DNA from 4 places in the Paenibacillus sp. FSL L8-0663 genome. Region 3 is predicted to be linked to each of the others. Evidence: riboswitches for the same ligand, from Rfam matches in the RefSeq annotation. Region 3 holds a riboswitch; each other region holds the start of a gene.

Region 1 (5,352 bases), 2.9 Mb from region 3:
CCAAATTGCCTTAACCTTTGATGATGTGCCCGATTCTAGGTATACGCCGCAGGTTTTGGACGTATTACACGCCAACGGTATCAAAGCCACCTTTTTCATCGTCGGTCACCGTGCGGAAAAGCATCCGGGGATTATACGTCGTATTATCCGTGAAGGCCATGCTATAGGAAATCATTCCTATACTCATCCGGATTTTAGGAAGGCTACACCAGAACGCTTTCGCAACCAGATTACAAAAACAGAACGTATTTTACAAGCCAGCGCAGGTTTTCGCCCCAAGTTGATTCGTCCACCCTACGGTGAAATTACAGAGCCTCAAATAAAGTGGGCACGTCGTCATGGCTACATGATTGTCAACTGGAATGTAGACTCTCTCGACTGGAAGGGACTAAGTAAAACACAAATTCAGCGAAATGTGATTCCAGCTACAGGGCCTGGCTCTATTATTTTAATGCACGCTGGTGGAGGTCAAAGTTCCAACTTGCAAGGCACTATCCAAGCTTTGCCGGGTCTAATTCACTCTCTAAAAGCTAAGGGCTACAAATTTGTGACAGTCCCCCGGCTACTCCACACATCGGAACGAAAATAACAGTATGTTTATAATTGAGGTCCAAGCTAAAGCAACGTAAAAAGGCTGTCTTACCAGCAGAAGTATTCTGCTCGTCAAGACAGCCTTTTTACGGATAGGACCTGATAAGAGTCCGACCTAGATATATACGGATATAGGCGTTATGTTTACATAATATATATTATGTTTAATTAAACTGTATATACGTACAATGCTATTTATCAATAACGTACAGCTTCACATTTTGAAATCCAAAGTCGTTCACAAATGATTTGTTGCCTGGAATAAAGATATCAATCCGCTTTCCTGTAATGGCGCTGCCCTGATCGCGAGCGACAGCTACAAAAGAATGATCCGGCAAACCTGGATGGGAGTAGCCTGTAACCAGTACTTTCGTGCCCATCGGAATGACGTTAGGATCTACCGCAATTGTACCTAGTTTAAGCGGATTGCCGTAGTAGTCCACTGCGCCCCATTTACCATTCTCATCGGCTGCGGCAGAATACGCTGAAGCCTTAACGTCAACTATTTTGCTATAGTTGAATGTTTTACCCCAAGCTTCAATCGTTGGCGCCTCATTCGCTGCTGCTTTCTCCGTAAGAAGCTGCGGCTTCGATTCCGAAGCTGCCTTTACACTTTTTTCGCCAGGCACCTTAATTTGCAGACCTGCATATATATTGCTGGAGGCAATGTTTGGGTTAGCCTTTGTTAGCTCGTCTACCGATACTCCATAACGCTGAGCAAGCAAAAAGAAGGTATCGCCCTCTTTGGCAGTGTGAAGCGAGGCAGCATCCGCTATTCCAGCTGTCTGTGCCAACCCTGCAATAGCTGCGGCAAGCACCGCAATTTTCATCGTTTTACCAATATGTTTTAAATGTTTCAAAGATATGTACCTCCTCTTTTATGCCTGCGAAGTTAGCTGTCGGATTCGGACTCAGGAGAAGCCCTATGCTCGTGCAATTCACCCCTAGGCATATTCCTCATCGTCTTATGACGTATCGGAATGGCTGCCGTTGTTACGTCCCCCGCACTTCCCATAGTTTGGGCCAGCATTTCAGCGCTTGTCTAACCGCATGCTGTCCCGGTAAGTTTTGGCTTACTGCATAATATCACAATTTTGTAACCTTATCCGCATGAAAATGTTGGGAACCCTGAACATCATACTACACTCGTTACAATTTTGTCATCAAGAAATTTATATTTGTTACGAAAGTATGGGGAAATGGTGACAAAAAAAGAAAAGCCCTCCGTCAACGGAGAGCTCTTTTATGATTAGATCAGTACTTTCTTACAATACTTTGGCAAGAAAATCACGAGTGCGATCATGGCTTGGAGTGCCAAATACCTGGTCTGGTGCACCCTGCTCCACAATTTGACCGTTATCCATAAAGATAATTCGATCGCCTACCTCGCGGGCAAAGCCCATTTCATGCGTTACAATTACCATTGTCATACCGCCTTCGGCGAGCTTCTTCATTACATCCAGAACCTCTCCAACCATTTCAGGGTCCAATGCAGAAGTCGGCTCATCGAACAGCATTACGTGCGGCTGCATGGCCAAAGCACGCGCAATCGCAATACGTTGCTTCTGACCACCGGATAGCTGGTTCGGATAGGTATTCTTCTTATCCTCGAGCCCCACGGTACGCAGGAGTTCTAATGCAATTTTTTCCGCTTCCTTACCTGACTGTTTTCTAACCTGCGTCGGTGCAAGCGTCAGGTTCTGCAACACTGTTTTGTGTGGGAACAGATTAAAATGCTGGAACACCATCCCCATTTTTTCCCGGGTTACATTAATATTATGACCACGAGCTGTAATCGGCTCGCCCTCAAATAAAATCTCCCCATCCGTCGGCTGTTCTAACAGATTCATACAACGCAAAAACGTACTCTTCCCCGAACCGCTGGGACCGATGATAACGACAACTTCTCCTTTGGCGATATCTATATCAATGCCTTTTAAAATCTCATTCTTGCCGAACGATTTACGCAATTGTTTAACGGTGATCACTGGCTCTCAACTTCCTTTCCCATAAACCAAGCAGCTTAGACAAGCTGAATGTCATTACAAAATAAATAGCGGCTGTGATTATGAACGGACTTAATCCTTCATAGGTAATATTCTTAATGACCTGGGCTTGATACATAATATCCACCATACCAATAGTCGAAATAATGGAGGATTCTTTAATAATTGTAATAAACTCATTACCGATAGCAGGTAAAATAGATTTAAACGCTTGCGGCAAAATGACGTGACGCATAGCTTTGCCTCGTCCCATACCCAATGAGCGTGCAGCCTCCATCTGTCCACGGTCTACTGCCTGGATACCTGCACGGAAAATTTCAGCCAGATATGCCGAGCTATTCAGAGACAATGTGATTATACCGGACTGGAGTGGAGTAAAATTGACACCCAGCGTCAAAGCAATCCCGTAGTGAATGATCATGAGCTGCACCAGCATAGGTGTGCCACGCAGGATCTCCACATATGTGGTACCTAACCACTCAATGATGCGTATACCACTCATCCGCAGCAAGGATACGATCAGACCAATGATAAATCCAAACAGTACTCCGAGTGCAGACAGCAACAGAGTGTAACCAATACCCGTAGCGTAAAGACTGCGGTATTTCCAAAAAATATCTACGATGTTATTAGAAGAAACCTGTCGATCTGCCGAGAGTGCACTCGCTTCTGTAGAAAACTTTTCAATCGACCCGTCCGCTTTCAGGCGAGCCAACGTTTTATTTACAGAGGCAAGCAATTCTGCGTTCCCCTTACGTATACCTACAGCAGTTTCTGCTCCGGCATCCTCAGGTACCGCTTTGGCAAGTGTTACGGTCCCATCTAACGTGTAGCCTTTAGCAACCGTATCTTCGATCACAACAGCGTTGATACGCTGGGTCCGCAGCTGGAGTACCAGATCGGATATTTTGTCCAGTGAGGTTACAGAGGCATTGGGTACTTTTTGAGCAATTTCTTCCTGAATACTCCCCTTTTGCGCGCCAATCTTCTCGCCTTTCAAAGCAGCCATCGTAGGATATTTGTCTTTATCCTCTGGGCGTACCATAATGACTTGCTTGGAGCGATAATATACATCTGAAAAATCAATGCTTTTTCTACGCTCATCCGTCGGTGTCATACCGGACAGTACCAAGTCTACGCGACCACTTTGCAGAGCAGGTAGCAAAGAGTCAAAACTCATGTCCTCAGGGACCATCTCCGCACCCAAATCTTTGGCGATTTCCTTCGCGATTTCCACATCGAATCCAACAATAGTATCCTTACCGTTAATAACTTTATGAAACTCATACGGCGGAAAGTCGGCACTCATGCCCACTACAAGTTTTTTCTGTGGCTTTGCTTCCGTTCCGTATGCATTGAGCATGGGAAGACCCGTCAACAGCAAGATAACCGCCGTCAAAACCAGGGCGGTAAAACGATATGCCTTTTTCAATCTTTTTTTCTCTCCTTAAATTCTTTATAATAAATAAGATTGTGTCATTATAAATGAATATGCATGATTATGCAATGAATGTTATAGTACAATTTCAGCATACCTAGCGCAGTACCTACATTACAGCTTATATAAAGGAGTTTTCAGCATGGATTTTAAACAGACCATTCAAAAGACAATTGAGCAGCATGCCCCACGCTTTAAGGACATTTCGTTATATATTGGGGCAAATCCTGAACTTGGAAACGAGGAATTTCTGGCCGCTGCCCGTTTAAAAGAAGAACTCATTTTTCACGGTTTTGAGGTCCAGGCACCCGTTTTGGGCCTAGAAACAGCCTTTATTGCAACTTACAAAGCTGAAAAATCCGGACCGATTGTCGCTTTTCTGGCAGAATATGACGCTCTGAAAGGTTTAGGACACGCCTGTGGGCACCATCTGATATGCATGATGAGTACCGGTGCTGCCGTTGGCCTCAAGTCGATCATCGACGAAACTGGTGGAGAAGTACGGGTATACGGCACACCTGCCGAAGAAACTCGTGGTGCTAAGGTCCCTATGGCCGCTGCCGGTTTGTTTGATGATTGCGACATAGCACTTATGACGCATCCTTATGATCGTTACGAAAAATCAGGCAAATCGCTGGCGATTGATGCTGTACAATTCGAATTTTTTGGTCAATCCGCTCACGCGGCTGCCAGCCCGCACGAAGGCATTAACGCGCTGGACGCTGTGATTCAAACGTTCAATGGCATCAATGCGTTCCGTCAACAAGTAAAAAGTACAGTGCGTATCCATGGGATCATTAATCAGGGTGGGCAAGCAGCCAATATTATTCCTGATTACGCCTCAGCCCAATTTTATGTAAGGGCCGCTACACGTCAAGAACTGAACCCGCTGACTCGCCGTGTTATTCAAATTGCTGAAGGAGCTGCTTTACAGGCCGGGTGTCGTTTGGAGACCTCCAATTATGAGACTTCTTATGATGAAATGGTCACGAACCGTGTACTTTCCGATGCGTTTACCGCAAATTTGGTGCAGGCTGGCATTTCGCAAGAAGATATAACGGAAGGCGAAGATCATGGCTCCATGGATATCGGAAATGTATCGCTTCATTGCCCTGCTATTCATCCTTACATTCAAGTTATTGACGAGAAGCATGCCTTGCATACACCAGAATTCCGCGATTTGGCGATGCAGGACCGAGCCATGGAAGGAATGCTGCTGGCTGCGAGAACTTTGGCATGGACTGCTTGCGATGTAATCACGAATCCTGAACTGCTAGCCCAGATAAAAAAAGAATTCGCTCTGCTGAATAACGAACG
Region 2 (5,352 bases), 1.3 Mb from region 3:
TGGCGATTACACAGGAAGGCGATGCTTTTTGTGAACAGGTATTTCATACCTTCTCCAATAAAATTCAAGAAAGACTGGTGTATCTGCCAGAAGAAGATTTATTGCATCTGAGTGAAACTTTGAATGAATTGAAGCATATTTTACTTAAAATCGACAACTCTGCTACGTGATTGGCGTAAGTGGACTGGCTTAAAGACCGCCCTTTCTTCGGAAAACAGGCGGTTTTTGTTGCGTGTTGTGGTATAATGGGAACCAACATACATAATTCGGTAATTTTAGCATACGTGATCTTTGAAATGGGAACAGAGAACATGATATCGTTATTTGAGAGCCTGCTAGGGAGGAAGGAACTTCTATGCAATCTATTTACCATCGCATCGAGGAACTCATCAAGGAACGGGGAATGACGAAAAAGGCGTTCTGCCAGCAGTTAGGCATTAGTACAGGGAACTTCGGGGATTGGAAAAGAGGAAAAACGACGCCAGGCACGAATAAACTCATTGAAATCGCTTCTTTTTTTGATGCGAGTCTGGACTGGATTATGCTGGGTCGAGATATACAGGGTGAGGTGCTAAAGGAGTCGCAAGACCCTTATTTTTTTGACGCTTCAGGGCAACTGAATTGCCAGGAGGAACCGCTTAGTGAGGCGGAAAGAAATTTTATACTTGAGTATATTGAATTTACCCGCTTTCGTAAAGAGAAAAACCAGCGCAATTCTACTATGGGGTAATGGTTGCTTAGGATTTAATGGGGATTACTAATGAGTAAGGCTGAAAAATGAAAATTATTTCAGAAAAAGTTACTGTTTCGGAGGGGAAACATTTTGGGAGATCAAACTATTTATCAACGGATTGAAGCTTTGATTAAAGATCGGGGAATGACCAAGAAGGCATTTTGTGAAAAGCTTAAAATCAGTTCAGGGAATCTCGGTGATTGGAGAAGGGGGAAAACAACGCCGGGTACCACTCATTTAATTCAGATTTCGGACTTTTTTAATGTATCGCTCGATTGGTTAATGAAAGGGATTAAGCCGGGAGAAGGCGTACTTCAGGAGCAGAAGGCTGCTTATTTTTTTGGAGTGATGGGGCCACTGAATTGCCAGGCAGAAGATCTTGAGACGGAAGAACAGAATTTTATTTTAGAATATGTTGAATTTGCGAAATATCGTAAGCAAAAAAGTGAGAAGGATAAAACAAAGCCGGAATGATTTTTTTGGCTAAAGATTGTCTGGGTTGAAAACCCGTAAACGAACTGGAGGGGTTCGCTTTACGGGTTTATTTGGTTTCTTGGTGATATGGAATGACCTGTATGTAACTGGAATGCTTGTTGGATTTAGAGTGGCGATGCCTCCTTATAATCTTTATCGTCGATGTTCAGAATTGCAGCAACTTGTTTTCTGTACCTTTGTGCTTTGCGGGTGCCGTGAATCAGATTGGACAAGCGTGAAGGCGGAATATTGTGTGTCTCACAAAATGTTTTCTGATCCAGTCGAAGTTCGACAAGCCGTTGTTTGATGGCCCACCCGAAGGAGGTGACAGGCATTTTGTTGTTCAAAAGAAATCGCCCCTTACGGATTCTTACGGAATAATTGGTGTGTTATAATAATCATCAGTAAACATGTTAGAATTAACCATCTGAAACTATGATACACTTTTATACGTGTTTTTACAATCGTAAATACGTTATTTTGTCAAATTAATTACTTAGTTAAGTGCCAAGTGGTTCTGATAATCCGTAAGGGGGCAACATTAATGCATAGTTCAGCAAGCGGTTATCTTTATACAGGACGGTATTATTATCGCTCATATATGTAAGTTAAAATAATTATAATATTTTTGTTTACAAATAGTTGATGAGAGAGTATAATAAATCTGTTGCCTCAATACATTATGATTTGCGGTCGTGGTGGAATGGCAGACACGCTATCTTGAGGGGGTAGTGGGCGTACGCCCGTGGAGGTTCGAGTCCTCTCGACCGCATTATATGCAAGACCTAGTTAAAAAAGCATCCTGACACGGTTTACGTGAAAGGGTGCTTTTTTTGTTAAGTATTTTTCGTTATATTCTTTAGTCACGGAAGCCACGGTTGCAACAGGTCGTTTATTAACTGTGATAATGAAGAATGTCAGTTTTGCTGCAAAAGCTTCTCTATATCTCCCGCCAGCTTATCTGGCGTGGTTTGCGGTGCATAGCGCTTAAATACGTTACCTTCTCTTGTAATTAAGAATTTAGTGAAATTCCATTTGATCGCTTTGGACCCTAATACCCCCGGAGCTGTTTGGGTCAGGTAGCGAAATAAGGGGTGTGCTTGATCGCCATTGACATCTGTCTTGGCGAACATCGGAAAGGTGACACCATAATTGATCTGGCAAAACTCGGAGATCTCCTCATTGGAACCTGGCTCTTGTTTGGCAAACTGGTTGCTGGGAAATCCCAAAATTTCGAGCCCCTGTTCATGATACTGGTCATATAGCTCTTGTAGCGCTTTGTATTGGGGGGTTAACCCACATTTGCTGGCAGTGTTCACGATAAGCAGAACGTTCCCTTCAAATGTGGATAACGGAATTTGTTTCCCTTGCAGGGTTTGCGCATCATATTCATAAACGGTCATAGCATCTCTCCTCATTCAATATTCAGCAATTAAATTTTAGACAATTTAAAGAAGGGTTGCAAGGCTGGAAAAGCTGTATAAAGCCTTCAGGCGCTGTAAAATCGTATTTTGCTCAAAACAGTAAATCGCACCGCAAATGGAGCGAATAAAGGTGTTTCTTCTTATAAAAGCGGGTTCAATCGGTGTTTAGCTGGTACATATAGCGTATTTTCTTCTCTTTTTACAAAAAAAGGCCAATAACGCTTTACCCTACGCCAATATTGACATGCTTGTCATTTTCAAAAAGGGATGAAAAACAGAGATTAAAGGAGATGTGAGAAGCATAGTTGCATTGTAAGCGTTATTATTAATCTTCTATGCTCTAAAGCCCGATTTATAACCCTGCAGTTGAGCTTTACAGTCTTCCATGCGCGGGTGTATGATTCAAGACGTAATTTCAAATTAACTTGAATGAAGCAACAACGAAATGTCTATAGCGCTGAATTTTGCAGTTGCAAAAGCGGGGGAACCAATCGAGACTGTACGGCTTCGGAAGCCGTGTGTCTCATGGGGTGAATTTTCCGGTCAAGTGCCAGAAATAGGGCGACTCTCACGTCCGAATCCGACAGCTAACCTCGTAAGCGTACAGGGAGAGGCAACAAACCGCCGTGTGCAGCCATGGTTTATTTTATCATGGATATGTCAGAAGCCGGAGGAAAGCCTTTTTCCTTCGGCTTCTTTTTGTTGTCTTTTTATACCGGGAGAGGAGCTACTGATGGAAGGTCGGTTAATTATTGTCACTGCACCGAATGAAGCGGGCAGAAGTTTTGTGAAATTGCTTATGTTCAAAAAATTGGCGTTTGCAGTTCTCACGAATAGCGCCCAGGAGGAACGACAGCTCAAAAAAATGGGTGTGGAGCACATTGTCCGCATCAATACCATGCAAGCGGGAAAATGGAAATTTCCAAAAAAAGAAATTGGTAGTGTGTATTTGTTCGAGAACAGCTTGAATCTGACTTGCCGTTTCCTGCAAATATGTCGGCCACTAACATCGGAATCGATCTATGTTATTACGCACGGCTGTAATCCACAAGGAATTTATCGGGGATTGGGAGCGGACCATGTGATCTACACATTGAACGGAGAGGTGGGTTTTCTGCTGAACGGATAAGCACTTATAACATAGTTGTTTTATGATTTTATGATGAAATAAGAATGGCGATCTGAGGACCGATACGGAGGTTATGAACATGATGGATATATACATGCTGCTCGTCATGGCTGTGAGTTATGGAGTGATATTGCTGTTTGTACGCTGGTGTGATGCGCAGACCTCTAAAGGAGGACGAAGAGGATGATTGTTATACTTGGGCTTACGGCTATTGTGTTTATGTATTTAATCTACGCACTCCTGAACCCTGAAAAGTTCTAGTCAGCTATAGGGGTAGAGCGGGCGGGAACAACAGATCTGAATATTAAGCATCATAGGTAGCAGGTTTTCGCAAACGTGTGCACTCCATAGATGGTCTGAACCGGGTCTGTTGTTCCAAACGCAGGAGCATTTTGAAGGAGGAATAGAGGATGGAGTTGCTTCAAATTGGAATTGTGATCCTTATATTGCTGCTCTTGGTAAAGCCAATGGGTACATATATGTATCATGTATTCTCGAATGAACCGAATCGGACGGATCGGATTTTTGGCAGAACAGAAAAGCTGATTTATAAGGTAGTAGGTTTGAAGAAAGTGGAGAGCATGCGATGGACCACGTATGTTATGAGTTTCATTGCTACGAACGTCGTGCTTGTGGCGATCAGCTACTTGCTGTTGCGTTTACAGGGAATGCTTCCCGGTAATCCGGCGGGAAACAGTAATATGGAAGCATCACTAGCTTTTAATACGGTAATCAGCTTTATGACGAATACAAATCTCCAACATTATAGCGGAGAAAGCGGGCTTACGTATCTGACACAGATGGCGTTCGTCACGATGATGATGTTCACTTCGGCTGCTTCCGGTTTTGCGGTTGCTGCGGCTTTTATGAGGGGATTGACGCGGCGCGGTGAAGGGATGGGCAATTTTTTTCAAGATTTTATTAAAGCCATTATAAGGATTTTCCTGCCGCTGGCCTTTGTGCTAACGCTGGTGCTGGTTGGATTGAAGGTACCGCAGACGCTACAGCCTACGGCGGATCTTACGACGCTGAGCGGAACACAGCAGCAGATTTCTATGGGACCTATTGCTTCTCTGGAGTCCATCAAGCATTTGGGGACGAACGGGGGCGGTTATGCGGGAGCTAACTCTGCGCATCCTTTTGAAAATCCAAGTCCTTGGACGAACGTGCTGGAAATTTTGGCAATGTGGGTAATGCCGGCTTCGTTGCCGTATACCTTTGGATTGTTTGCCCGTAATCGTAAGCAGGGCTGGATTATTTTTAGCTCCATGATGGTATTGTTTCTTATTTTTCTATCCATTACGTACGTGTCTGAAAAGACAGGTAATCCGTTAATCCAGACACTGGGTGTGGATGCTTCTCAGGGAAGCATGGAAGGGAAAGAGGTTCGTTTCGGCATTGGACAATCGGCTTTATTCACTGCGGTCACGACAGCGGCAACGACAGGTTCGGTCAATAATATGCATGATACACTAACCCCACTGGGTGGTATGGCTGCTTTGGGAGAAATGATGCTAAACGTCATTTTTGGCGGCAAGGGTGTCGGGCTGATGAATATGCTGATGTATGCGATTCTGGGTGTGTTTATATGC
Region 3 (5,352 bases):
TCATAGCCAGGGAACTGCTGGAGCATACTAGAAATGGACTTGGCCAGCTTTCTTGCTTCCGGCTTTACTTCGGCCTGCCCGGATGAAAACAAGGCATTATCACTAATGGTGATCATTAGTTGCGATTGGTTTAGCTTGGTATTCAGCAACGGGGTCAGGCCGTTATTTTGAATGTATTGATCCATCTGTTTTTTAAGCTTTTTTAAATCTTCTTCTTCCCGTTGGGCCAGCTGTTTTTGCAGTTCAGAGGTAGAAGTAGCTTTCGATTTTACGGGTTGTGACACTTGTTCTTTATTTTTGCCCATATCCATGGATTGTGACGACGGATTCGCGGCTGAGTGATCCAGCACGCCAGTGCCGCCATTAAAAGCTGCACTCAGGGATTGAGCCATAGTTTCAAATTTTTTGGCGTCGAGCGAGCTCATACCGAATAAGACAATGAAAAGAGCCAACAGAAGGGTCATTAAGTCGGAATATGGCAACAGCCAGCTTTCGTCAGCATGCTCTTCGTGCGGTTCATGTCTCTTTTTACTCACTGGAATCGCCATCCTTCTGGGTCATCGTAGCCCGTTCGGTCGGAGTCAGGAAGATCGTCAGTTTCTGACTGATGGCAATCGTAGATATCCCCGATTGAATGGAAAGCAGACCTTCGACCATCATTAATTTAAGCTCGACTTCTTTTTTGGATAACCGTTTCAGCTTGTTGGACATCGGATGCCACAGGACATAACCTGTAAAAATACCGAGCAACGTCGCAATGAAGGCTGCTGCAATGGCATGAGAGAGCTTTTCCATGTCACTAAGGTCGGCCAGAGCGGCGATCAGACCTACAACCGCACCGAGTACCCCGAGCGTTGGAGCGTACATACCGGCTTGGGAGAAGATCAGCGCGCCAGAGCGATGTCGATCCTCGGTGGCATTGATATCCTCCATTAGAACGTCCCGTACGAATTCCTGATCATTGCCGTCAATAATCATTCGCATGCCGCCACGCATAAAGGGATCGTCGATTTCCTCTACCTTGGATTCCAAGGCGAGCAGACCTTCACGACGGGTAATGGATGCCCACTCGGTAAACGTACCGATGAGCTCTTTGCGGTCTAACAGTTTTTGTTCGGTGAAAATAACCTTGAACAGCTTCGGAATCCGTTTGATTTCTGCCATCGGGAAGGCCATAAATATACTCGCTGCCGTTCCGACGAAAATAATCATGTAAGCAGCGGGATTATTGACCAGATTGACGACCGGAGCGCCTTTTAAGATCATCCCGACGACCAGTGACAAAATCCCGAGCACAAGTCCAATAATGGTTGAAATTTGCATGATACACCTCATCCATGAGAATAGATTTTGAATCCTTTCATGCCGCCGGGGTCGTCCTTGCCCCAAGCGCGTCATTACAAGACGGATTATAGTATTTATCGACAAAACTCTCTTTTTTGTTAAGTGCGAATTTCCGGTATAATAAGGTGATTATGTATTGAATGGCGGAACCATTGGAGGAAATGGCATGGGAGTAAAGCATGGACGTGAGTATGAACAAATTTTGAACGATTTGACAGAGGCTGTGGGGCGCATCCCAGATAGCTATGAATTTTTTGAGATGGAAGCAGAAGATTGGGACAGGCTGGACCCGGCGGGACGTCAGGAAGTCAATGAAGCTTTGGCAGAAGACTTATTTTATGCACTGGGTACAGAGCCCACAATCACTGTAGGGAGTGGCGTTGTGATCTATGAGCCGGAGCAGCATCGTATCTATGTACTGATTGGGGACGAGGAGCTGACGTCAGTCCCTTTGATTTGAGGTCCGTCTTATGGATTTATCAACGGGGCCGTGGTAATATGTACACCAATATATCGTAGTTTTGGCCGTATTTAAGCGGTCGAAAGGCTTCCGTATAAACGGGGAGGAGTTCGTAACATGCCTTTTACACAAGAAGAGATTGAAGCACATCTGGAGAAACTGGAGGGCTGGGAGCTGGAGGAAGGACGTTGGATCGTTCGGAAATATAATTTTTCCAGTTTTATGAAAGGGATTGCATTCGTGGATGAAGTTGCCGCTATATCTGAAGCATTCAATCATCATCCATTTATTACGATTGATTACAAGACCGTGACTCTGCGTTTGACCTCTTGGGACGATGGCGGTATTATGGCCGTGGATATTAAGGAAGCCCAACAATATAATGAAGCTTTTGAAAAAATGCGTAGCAGTCATTGAGCTTGTAATGTTCTGTCGTATGATGATAAAAGCGCCTTCGCTATACAACATCGTGGTTGTATGCCGAAGGCGCTTTTATCATAGAACCTGGGTTGGGTGGTCTGGACGATATACCATACAATAAAACGGTTTTTTGCCATCGGGAGTCTGGCGTTCATAGGTATCTGTAAGCTCAAATCCAGCCGCCTTGTAGGCCCGAATAGCACGCCCATTCCAAGTGAGCACCTCTAGATCAATTTCATTCTTCGGGTTGCGTCGTTGGGCTTCCTCTGCAATGGCACGGACAAAATCTGATCCTTTGCCATGTCCGCATCTGTCAGGGTGCATTCCAAGACCTAGCCGGGTCACACCGATCATAGGAAAATATTGAGCAAATCCTGTCAGCTTGTTCTCTTCATCCAGTACGGCAACATATTGCTCTTGGCGAAGCGTGGGACTCCCAAATTCGACTTCAAGCGCCTTCATTTGTTCCCAGGGGAGCCAACCGTATATGTTATAAGGTGGATCATAGCGCCACTCACAGATTGCAGCCGCTTGATGCTCGTCCATCGGTACGATCCGATAGTTGGATATTGAGGCCGGCATGTGTTCCATCCTCCTTTTACAGGTGCTTCAATCATTAACAACAGATTGTAGACAAGTTGCAGGGGAATAGCAAGCGTGTTTATTTTATACCCAAGACGGGTATACATTCAATAAGAAGGAATTACTGCTCATATGCTCCCCCAGCGGTGACGGTAAAACCGACGATGTTCGCTAAAATTGAAACCTTTTGAGGTGTCAGTTCGTCAGTAAAGATAATCATTGCTGATGTTGTGGACATAAAAAGCCGCAATTCGATTCCGGCAGAATCAAATTGCGGCTAGAGTTAGCTTGCTGTGCGTTAGTTATTCTACGTTGTCGTCATCAGGAATATCTGAAGCTACAGAATGGTAAGCGTCTGTGCTCATAATTCTTTTTGCACCGACATAGCGGTTAGCGTAATAATTTTCGTTCAGTGAGCTAACTACTACACCACGTGAAGTCGAGGAGTGGGCAAATTTCCCTTCACCTACGAAGATACCTACATGGGAAATGCCTCTTCCTGTGGTGTTGAAGAACACCAGGTCCCCAGGCCTCATTTCATCGCGGGATACAGAAGATCCCATTTTGAATTGTGATCCAGATTGATGCGGAAGTTTAATTCCCAGTTTGTTGAATACATACATTGTGAAGCCGGAGCAATCGAATCCCTCGAGTGTAGTGCCTCCGCTTCTGTAGTTCGTTCCTTTGGCATCTTGGATGACCTGGTCCATCTTGGAGTCTGCAAATGCACTGCCGCCACCGAATGTAAAAGATGTAAAGGCAATGGCAAGACTCATAGCTGCGATCGTTAGCTTCTTCTTCAAAAAAAATATACCCCTTCCAATGCCTGCGAGGTTAGCTTAAGGATTCGGTAGAAGGTTCCCCTATGACCACTCTGTTGCGAGATCAATTCACCCAAACTGGTTCCCCCGCTTCCTAGGTGCCAGGAATTAGGCTTTACTTAAGATGTGCACCTTGGAGAGCAGTATTCACAATAACGATATTTTTGAGATAAAGGTTACAATAAAGATTACAAAGTTGTTACTATCAGTTCACTGCGATTATTGTAACAAAGTCGGCTGGCTTTGGCAAATGTTTCATTGCAAAAAGTTACAAAAAAAATCTGCTCCTAATGTCCCAGGAACAGATCTTGTTAACAGTATTCAGTTATGTGCCGTTTGCGCGGTTATGCATAAAGTTTTTTCGACAGACGGAAATGAAGTGATTAACATAAAGGAAGGGCTTAGCTTCTACTGGAGATATCGGTATGCCATAGTCTGTACTGCGAACTGATATGCCACAGCCTGACCAGACTAGTAACAAAATGATACGATTGTTGGAGAATGAGCGCGAGCATGCCAGTCCAAATCATTGCCACGGTGCCAAATAGACCGAAGACCAACAGCACACAAGCACCGAGCAAAAGGGATATACCGACAGCTGGGAGAAGCTGGCGAAAGAAGGCGAGCAGGGACGATAGTATGGCGTGACCACCGACAGTGCCTAGTTGCATATACAGGATGCACTGCCGAATGAACCATCCGTATGCCATCCATCCCATGGCATAGGGCAACAAGTGCAGCAGGTAAGAGGGAGATTGAAGCGTACCTGCTACAATAGGGTAGAGTCTCGGTACTACCCAAAAGGCGGGAATCAGCAGCAGTCCCAACTCGATGATGTAATACAACAGCGACGACATGCCATGGCGTTTCATACCTTTGAAAAAGGACAGGCTTTGCGGCTCAGTCGCATCGGTATGCAGGCTTTGATATATTCCGGCTCTAATGAAGGGAGTGATTAGTATGCGTAGTACAGTCGCCCCTAGTAGTATCCACAAATACACATGTACTTCCCGGCTGTCCATCAGAGCAATCTGGCTCTCCATCCAAAACAAGGTCTGTCCCAGCTCGTTTTGACCCTGATCAGGATAACGGAGCAATAGCGGGATAACGGCAGACTGCACCAGTCGATAGAGAAACACCCCCCACAGTAGTCGATACAGAAATAAAATGATAACGATATAGAATCGTATGCGCACCAGCGCCCAGCCCTCTTTTATAACAGTCCGCATCTATAGACACCTCACCATGACAGACTTCCAAGCAGTGTCTCCAACAGCTTGGTTACACTTATACTCCAACGGGTTTGTTGCTTTTCGTCCAATTCGGCTTTTAGGGTATTGTTAATATGCTTGTTCTCCAGTGCAATGGTATATAGGGGATCAAGGGTTACATAGGAAACGGGAGAAGTACTTTTGATCCGAAAAGTTGTGCTTTTGCCCGCACCGTCCCAAGCCTTGAATTTCGTGGTTCCATCCTTGAAGGTAAATTGGACAGGGATCTTGGGATAATCCGCCCCTTTTTTGCTGACCGTCACGACTGCTTCATATCCATTCTCCAGCTTGTGGTTTGTGATGTGATCCACTGAAAAGTCCGCCATCTGGCCGTCATATACATACTGTTCAAAATAGTGGCTCCATGAGCGTCCGGTGACTCTCTCCACGATACGTTGAAAATCCTGTGAGGACGGATGCTTAAATCGGTACGTCTGGACGTAGGTCCGCATAA
Region 4 (5,352 bases), 4.4 Mb from region 3:
ACCTACAGCCGATGTTACCGGACAGACAGATGAGAATGCGATACAAACGGAGACAGAGCATTCTGCTGACTCACTGCTGGTGGCTGAAGAACGGGCAACTTATGCAGCGGCAACGAATCAAGATCAAGCTGGTGACCAAGATGCCGAGATAAAGGAAATAGAAACTCAACTATCCGGTGGACTGGAGGACCCGAGTACGGCGGCTCTCGCTCTGGCTGAATGGTTGGATGTAAAGGTACTTGTACCGCAGCGTGGACTGAAAAAGCAAATGACAGGCATGGCGACGGAAAATGCACGTGTAGCTTTGGATGAGAAGTTTAAGCTGATCGAGCGGGATGAGGAACGAACATCCAAAGCTGCAAGCAATCTCGGACGTGCCATTGGGCTGGATAGCTTGCACCGGGTGGAGGCATTTGATAACTCCAACATCCAGGGTTCCGATCCAGTCTCAGCCATGATCGTGTTTATTGATGGCAAGCCTGCCAAGAAGGAGTATCGAAAATATAAAATCCGTTCTGTGCAGGGACCCGATGATTATGAAACAATGCGTGAGGTTATCCGGCGTCGATATGAACGTGTGCTTAAGGAAAATTTGGAACGTCCCGACTTGATCGTTGTCGATGGTGGACGTGGACAAATTAAGGCGGCGACCGATGTATTGCAAAATGAGCTGGGTTTGTTCATTCCTGTATGTGGTTTGGTGAAGGATGCCAAACATAGAACATCCCAACTATTGGTGGGAGAATCCTCTGAGGCCGTGACACTTGCACGTAATAGCGAAGAATTTTACCTGCTGCAACGGATTCAGGACGAGGTTCACCGTTTCGCCATCACGTTCCACCGCGAGCAACGCGGCAAATCTATGGTAACTTCCCGGCTGGACTCTATTCCAGGCATTGGCGAGAAACGGCGTAAGTTACTGCTTAAGCATTTTGGATCGCTCAAAAAAATAAGAGAGGCCAGTGTCGAAGACTTCCGGCCTCTCTCTATTGGGGATAAGCTTGCGCGTCAGATTATAGCTGCCCTTCGGGAGGAGGAGTCGTAGAATGCGACTCCTCTTTTTGTATAGGTTCAAACATCATTCGATTTGGCTTTTTAGGACTAAACCAATAAATGATGTAACCCACAATGGCTGGAAGTAAGATCCAGAATAGGCCCGCGCTCACGTTCACAGTATCTCCCAGACTCATCACACTAAGTCCCATTAGAATGCTGTCAAAAATAACGTGGCTGAACATGGCGGCAATAAAGCCGTAACGCAGGAACACAAAACTGAACAGCAAACCAAGAAAAGTCAGCTCAATAGGTCTGGAAATCACTGGATAGATCGGATAAAGTGTATGTCCCAGTGCCCAAATCAGCGTGGTGATCAGACAAGCAACAAAAGTATTTTTCACTATTTTTTTGACCATCGGAATACCAAACAGACGGTAGACAGTCTCTTCACCAATACCTGCCATCCAGGCCATAATCGGCAGTAGCCATGGATAAGCCATATTGTAAGGGGATTGCGTGGCATCTGTGGTGGAGAATGTATTAAATGTGCGCTCCAGTATAAAGAATAAAATGGATTGTACCCCGAGCAAAATAAAGGCCCACAAGTAGCCAACATACATACTGCGAAGCACATACAGCCCGTAGCCCGGCTCTTTCGCACGTGGCCATGCATTCAGTCCAACCTGACGCATAAGTCCGTCACCGCCGACCAAGGAGAAGTAGAGCGCTACAGCCATGACGAAGGTAACACCAATCTGGAAAACCATAAGAAATAGAAGCATGCCCTTACCGCCTGCTTCTGCTTGCAATAAAGGCAGCATGTTCATGGTCCCAGCTATACTAGCAATAAAGTATATAACGGATAGAACAATGCCGCGTACAAATGAAGTATGTCGTCGGGTGAGTGACGCATACACAATGGCAAGTACACCCAGCACAAAGCTAAATAGGGCATAACCCGCATAGGTCATCCAATTCGCCCAAAATGTTTGCTTTTCGATATAATCGGTATAGGATGACGGGGCCGAAAAGCTTTGAGTGAAGGAGCGAACATCACCGTCTTCAAAAGTAAAAGCCAGTGTAAGTACCGAGGCGCCAATTTTTTTATCGTCTACGGTATACTTTAATCCGCCTTCTTGTTCAGTGGTCGCGAGCTTCAAGTCCGACGGCTTAAAGCCAAAGCGCTTCACCCATACAGCGGCCGCCTGCTCCTTGGCTTCAAGCGTCATGCCGTCCTCAGCCACACGTACAAGCCTGTTACGTGCTTGTTCATCCGTAGAAATATCAGCCTGCGTGTAATTGGTGCTGGAGGTGATCCGTTTAAAACTAACGACCTTCCCAGTGGATAAATCTACATGAATTTGCAGCTTGCTCTTCGCTGAGGATTCAGGCAGATCGACCCGAAAGGTTTCGTAAGGGTAATTTTTCTTCCATGTACGGTCGTACTGTTGAAGCAGTTTTTCTCTAGATAAATAACCGTACAAATCTGTTTCGGCCTGATAGGTTACCAGAGGCTCCTCTGGCTGTGATTCAGTATATCCCAGCTCGGAGCGGGCGAAGTCCAATGCGTGTATGACCGCTTCTTGTTTGCTGATGACCTTTGCATTCATTACTGATTCTGGACTCGGATTGCTAAGCGAGGGAATAAGCAATTGAAAGATAAAAAAGCAAATCAGGCCAATCCCGCCCAGCAAGCCTAATTTTTTGAAGTTGGCCGTGAGCACGACCGGTTTCCCGATAGGATTCATGAGTTTCCTCCTTAATCTGTAAATAAGAACATCCATTAAAGATATCATACTGCACAGGTTCCCGCCAACAGACCAGCGATATTCATGAAAATAGAGTGAAAGCACTTTAAAGTTCCAATAAAATAAGATAAGCTGCGATTAAACGATGCCCATTCGCAAAATAAAGCCAATTTCACGTTTTTTCGACGAAATCGGTTTTGTGATCTGGATATAGAAGGATTATAATCTTGAGGCAATGCCTATAAAATACATAGGTAATGATATACAGTTGAGCCGAATTTCTATGGGAAAACGGGGGAACCATGTTACTGGGGTGAATTTTACAGCCGATCACTGGTGGATCGGAAGTGTAAATAGGGCATACTGTGCTGCCCGAATCCGTCAGCTAACCTCGTAGGCTATGAGCAGGAACCAAGTCAGGCACTCGGTTTTCCGGTGTCTTTTTTTGTGTGTATAAAAGTGTTTGGATTGGTTAGATAGACCGCTGCGGGTGCAGATTATTCTTCCGATTGCTGTTATCCCCGGATTTTTTGATTGTATACCCCCTTTAATGGTTAAAATCCGGAGATAAAGGCAAACGCTTCGCTTCTTCAGAACAATTCTGCCCCCTTCGCTACTGCCCGCCAATAGCACAGGGGACCGAGTAGTGCTTGACATGCATTCTTCCTGTATTCAGGGAATGCTAATTATAGTTAACTAAGGTTTGGAAAAATCAAAAAATTCAGGGGCAACGACGATCGGAAGATCAAATGGAACGCGTAGCAAGCTTACACCGTATTAAATCACTGTTTTTATAGTTTTAAGAATTAGGAGAGAAGTGATGAATAGATGAATCCCAATGCAAGCTGGCTCCGGCTTTCTCCACCGCAGATATTCGTTGCGGGCTTTGCCATTATCATTCTAATAGGTAGTTTATTGTTAATGCTGCCGATCTCCAATACAACAGGAAAGCCACTTGCGTTTGTAGACGCTTTGTTTACTGCCGCTTCCGCGACCTGTGTTACAGGGCTTGTCGTAAAGGATACGGGGACCTTTTTTACAACCTTTGGTCAAGTTGTTATCGTGGCGCTCATTCAGATCGGCGGTCTGGGCTTTATGACCATGGCTACCTTAATCGCGCTGGTGTTCAAACGTCGGATTTCCTTGCGGGAGCGACTCATTTTACAGGAAGCGATGAATCAGACCTCTGTCGAAGGAATTGTCGGATTGATCCGTAAGGTGCTGTTGTACTCGCTGGTCATTGAGGGCATATGTGCTGTAATATTTGCGATTCGCTGGTCGTTTGATATGCCTGTAGGCAGGGCGATTTATTTTGGGATTTGGCATGCCATCTCCATGTTTAACAATGCTGGTTTTGACTTATTCGGGCACTTTCGCAGCCTAACAGGTTATGTATATGATCCGATTGTTAATTTTACAGCCATGTTTTTGATTATTTCAGGCGGCATTGGTTTTGTAGTGATGTCGGACCTGGCAGAATATCGCAAGCGTAAGAGACTGTCCTTGCATACCAAGGTGGTACTCAGCATGACGGGCGCTCTGATTGTAGTCGGCACGCTCGTGATTTTTGTGTTTGAGTTTACGAATCCAAAGACTCTTGGCTCGCTTGATTGGGGTGGTAAACTGCTGGGATCTTTATTCCAGTCTGTTACTCCCCGTACCGCAGGTGCCAATACACTGGACATTGCAGGCTTGCGGCAGGCTACGCAGTTTTTTATCATCATACTCATGTTTATCGGGGCTTCTCCTGGCTCCACTGGAGGCGGGATTAAGACCACAACATTCGCGCTGCTCATTGGAGCAGTGATTTCGATGCTGCGGGGGCGGGAAGATATTGTGCTGTTCAGGTATCGACTTGCGCAGGGACGAATTTACAAGGCTTTGACCATTACACTGCTGGGGCTGCTGTTCGTGATCGGGGTGACGATGATTTTGTCAGCAACCGAAGATCATCATTTTCTGATGATCTTGTTCGAGACGGTGTCTGCGTTTGGTACGGTGGGGCTGTCGATGGGGCTTACACCTGATTTGACAGTCATAGGCAAGCTGGTGATTACCCTGACGATGTTTGCAGGTAGACTGGGGCCACTCACGCTAGCTTATGCACTGGGGCCGAAAAAGGGTAAAGAATTATATCGTCATCCGGAAGGTAAAATGATTATAGGATAAGGGAGTTTTCGAGTAGACATGAAAACGCAGCAGTTTGTAGTTATTGGCTTGGGGCGGTTTGGCTCAAGCCTAGCTTTGCAATTGGTGGATATGGGGTGCGAGGTGCTAGGCATTGACCGGAATGAGGATGTTGTGGACAGTATGAGTGAGATGTTGACACATACTGTCGTGGCGGACGCTACCGATGAAGACTCATTGCGATCACTGGGCATCCGTAATTTCGATTGCGGCATTGTTGCTATTGGTGATGACATCCAGGTAAGCATCCTGACCGCCATTTTGCTGAAGGAGCTGGGTGTGAAAAAGGTCGTAGCCAAAGCCATATCTGTGCTGCACGGGCGTGCGTTAGAAAAGCTCGGTGTGGATCGGATTATTTATCCAGAACGGGACATGGGTATCCGTGTGGCTCACCAGCTAGTCACGCCTAATTTGCTCGATT

The links. Region 3 has a riboswitch for cyclic di-AMP ahead of MKY75_RS00540 (C40 family peptidase). Riboswitches for the same ligand answer to the same signal wherever they lie in the genome.
Region 1: it holds a riboswitch for cyclic di-AMP, as region 3 does, so the genes downstream of both, MKY75_RS13135 (3D domain-containing protein) here and MKY75_RS00540 (C40 family peptidase) in region 3, are expected to answer to the same signal.
Region 2: it holds a riboswitch for cyclic di-AMP, as region 3 does, so the genes downstream of both, MKY75_RS06460 (hypothetical protein) here and MKY75_RS00540 (C40 family peptidase) in region 3, are expected to answer to the same signal.
Region 4: it holds a riboswitch for cyclic di-AMP, as region 3 does, so the genes downstream of both, MKY75_RS19905 (TrkH family potassium uptake protein) here and MKY75_RS00540 (C40 family peptidase) in region 3, are expected to answer to the same signal.

What each region holds. Positions count from the first base shown of each region.
Region 1 covers NZ_JBBOYM010000001.1:3,073,193-3,078,544, forward strand. Annotated here, with positions in the region: gene MKY75_RS13130 (polysaccharide deacetylase family protein) at 1-589, shown strand, start outside; gene MKY75_RS13135 (3D domain-containing protein) at 783-1,451, opposite strand; cyclic di-AMP (ydaO/yuaA leader) riboswitch at 1,458-1,626, opposite strand; gene MKY75_RS13140 (amino acid ABC transporter ATP-binding protein) at 1,857-2,579, opposite strand; gene MKY75_RS13145 (ABC transporter substrate-binding protein/permease) at 2,566-4,029, opposite strand; gene MKY75_RS13150 (M20 family metallopeptidase) at 4,178-5,352, shown strand, end outside.
Region 2 covers NZ_JBBOYM010000001.1:1,425,634-1,430,985, forward strand. Annotated here, with positions in the region: gene MKY75_RS06430 (MarR family winged helix-turn-helix transcriptional regulator) at 1-170, shown strand, start outside; gene MKY75_RS06435 (helix-turn-helix domain-containing protein) at 356-730, shown strand; gene MKY75_RS06440 (helix-turn-helix domain-containing protein) at 824-1,207, shown strand; gene MKY75_RS06445 (XRE family transcriptional regulator) at 1,333-1,554, opposite strand; tRNA gene MKY75_RS06450 (tRNA-Leu) at 1,897-1,979, shown strand; gene MKY75_RS06455 (glutathione peroxidase) at 2,125-2,610, opposite strand; cyclic di-AMP (ydaO/yuaA leader) riboswitch at 3,077-3,249, shown strand; gene MKY75_RS06460 (hypothetical protein) at 3,365-3,760, shown strand; gene MKY75_RS25565 (potassium-transporting ATPase subunit F) at 3,944-4,021, shown strand; gene kdpA (potassium-transporting ATPase subunit KdpA) at 4,171-5,352, shown strand, end outside.
Region 3 covers NZ_JBBOYM010000001.1:132,407-137,758, forward strand. Annotated here, with positions in the region: gene MKY75_RS00515 (flagellar motor protein MotB) at 1-536, opposite strand, end outside; gene motA (flagellar motor stator protein MotA) at 529-1,323, opposite strand; gene MKY75_RS00525 (hypothetical protein) at 1,511-1,804, shown strand; gene MKY75_RS00530 (4a-hydroxytetrahydrobiopterin dehydratase) at 1,922-2,221, shown strand; gene MKY75_RS00535 (GNAT family N-acetyltransferase) at 2,300-2,806, opposite strand; gene MKY75_RS00540 (C40 family peptidase) at 3,109-3,609, opposite strand; cyclic di-AMP (ydaO/yuaA leader) riboswitch at 3,615-3,752, opposite strand; gene MKY75_RS00545 (hypothetical protein) at 4,029-4,856, opposite strand; gene MKY75_RS00550 (M1 family metallopeptidase) at 4,868-5,352, opposite strand, start outside.
Region 4 covers NZ_JBBOYM010000001.1:4,513,063-4,518,414, reverse strand. Annotated here, with positions in the region: gene uvrC (excinuclease ABC subunit UvrC) at 1-1,045, shown strand, start outside; gene MKY75_RS19910 (CPBP family intramembrane glutamic endopeptidase) at 1,014-2,744, opposite strand; cyclic di-AMP (ydaO/yuaA leader) riboswitch at 3,006-3,159, shown strand; gene MKY75_RS19905 (TrkH family potassium uptake protein) at 3,573-4,913, shown strand; gene MKY75_RS19900 (potassium channel family protein) at 4,932-5,352, shown strand, end outside.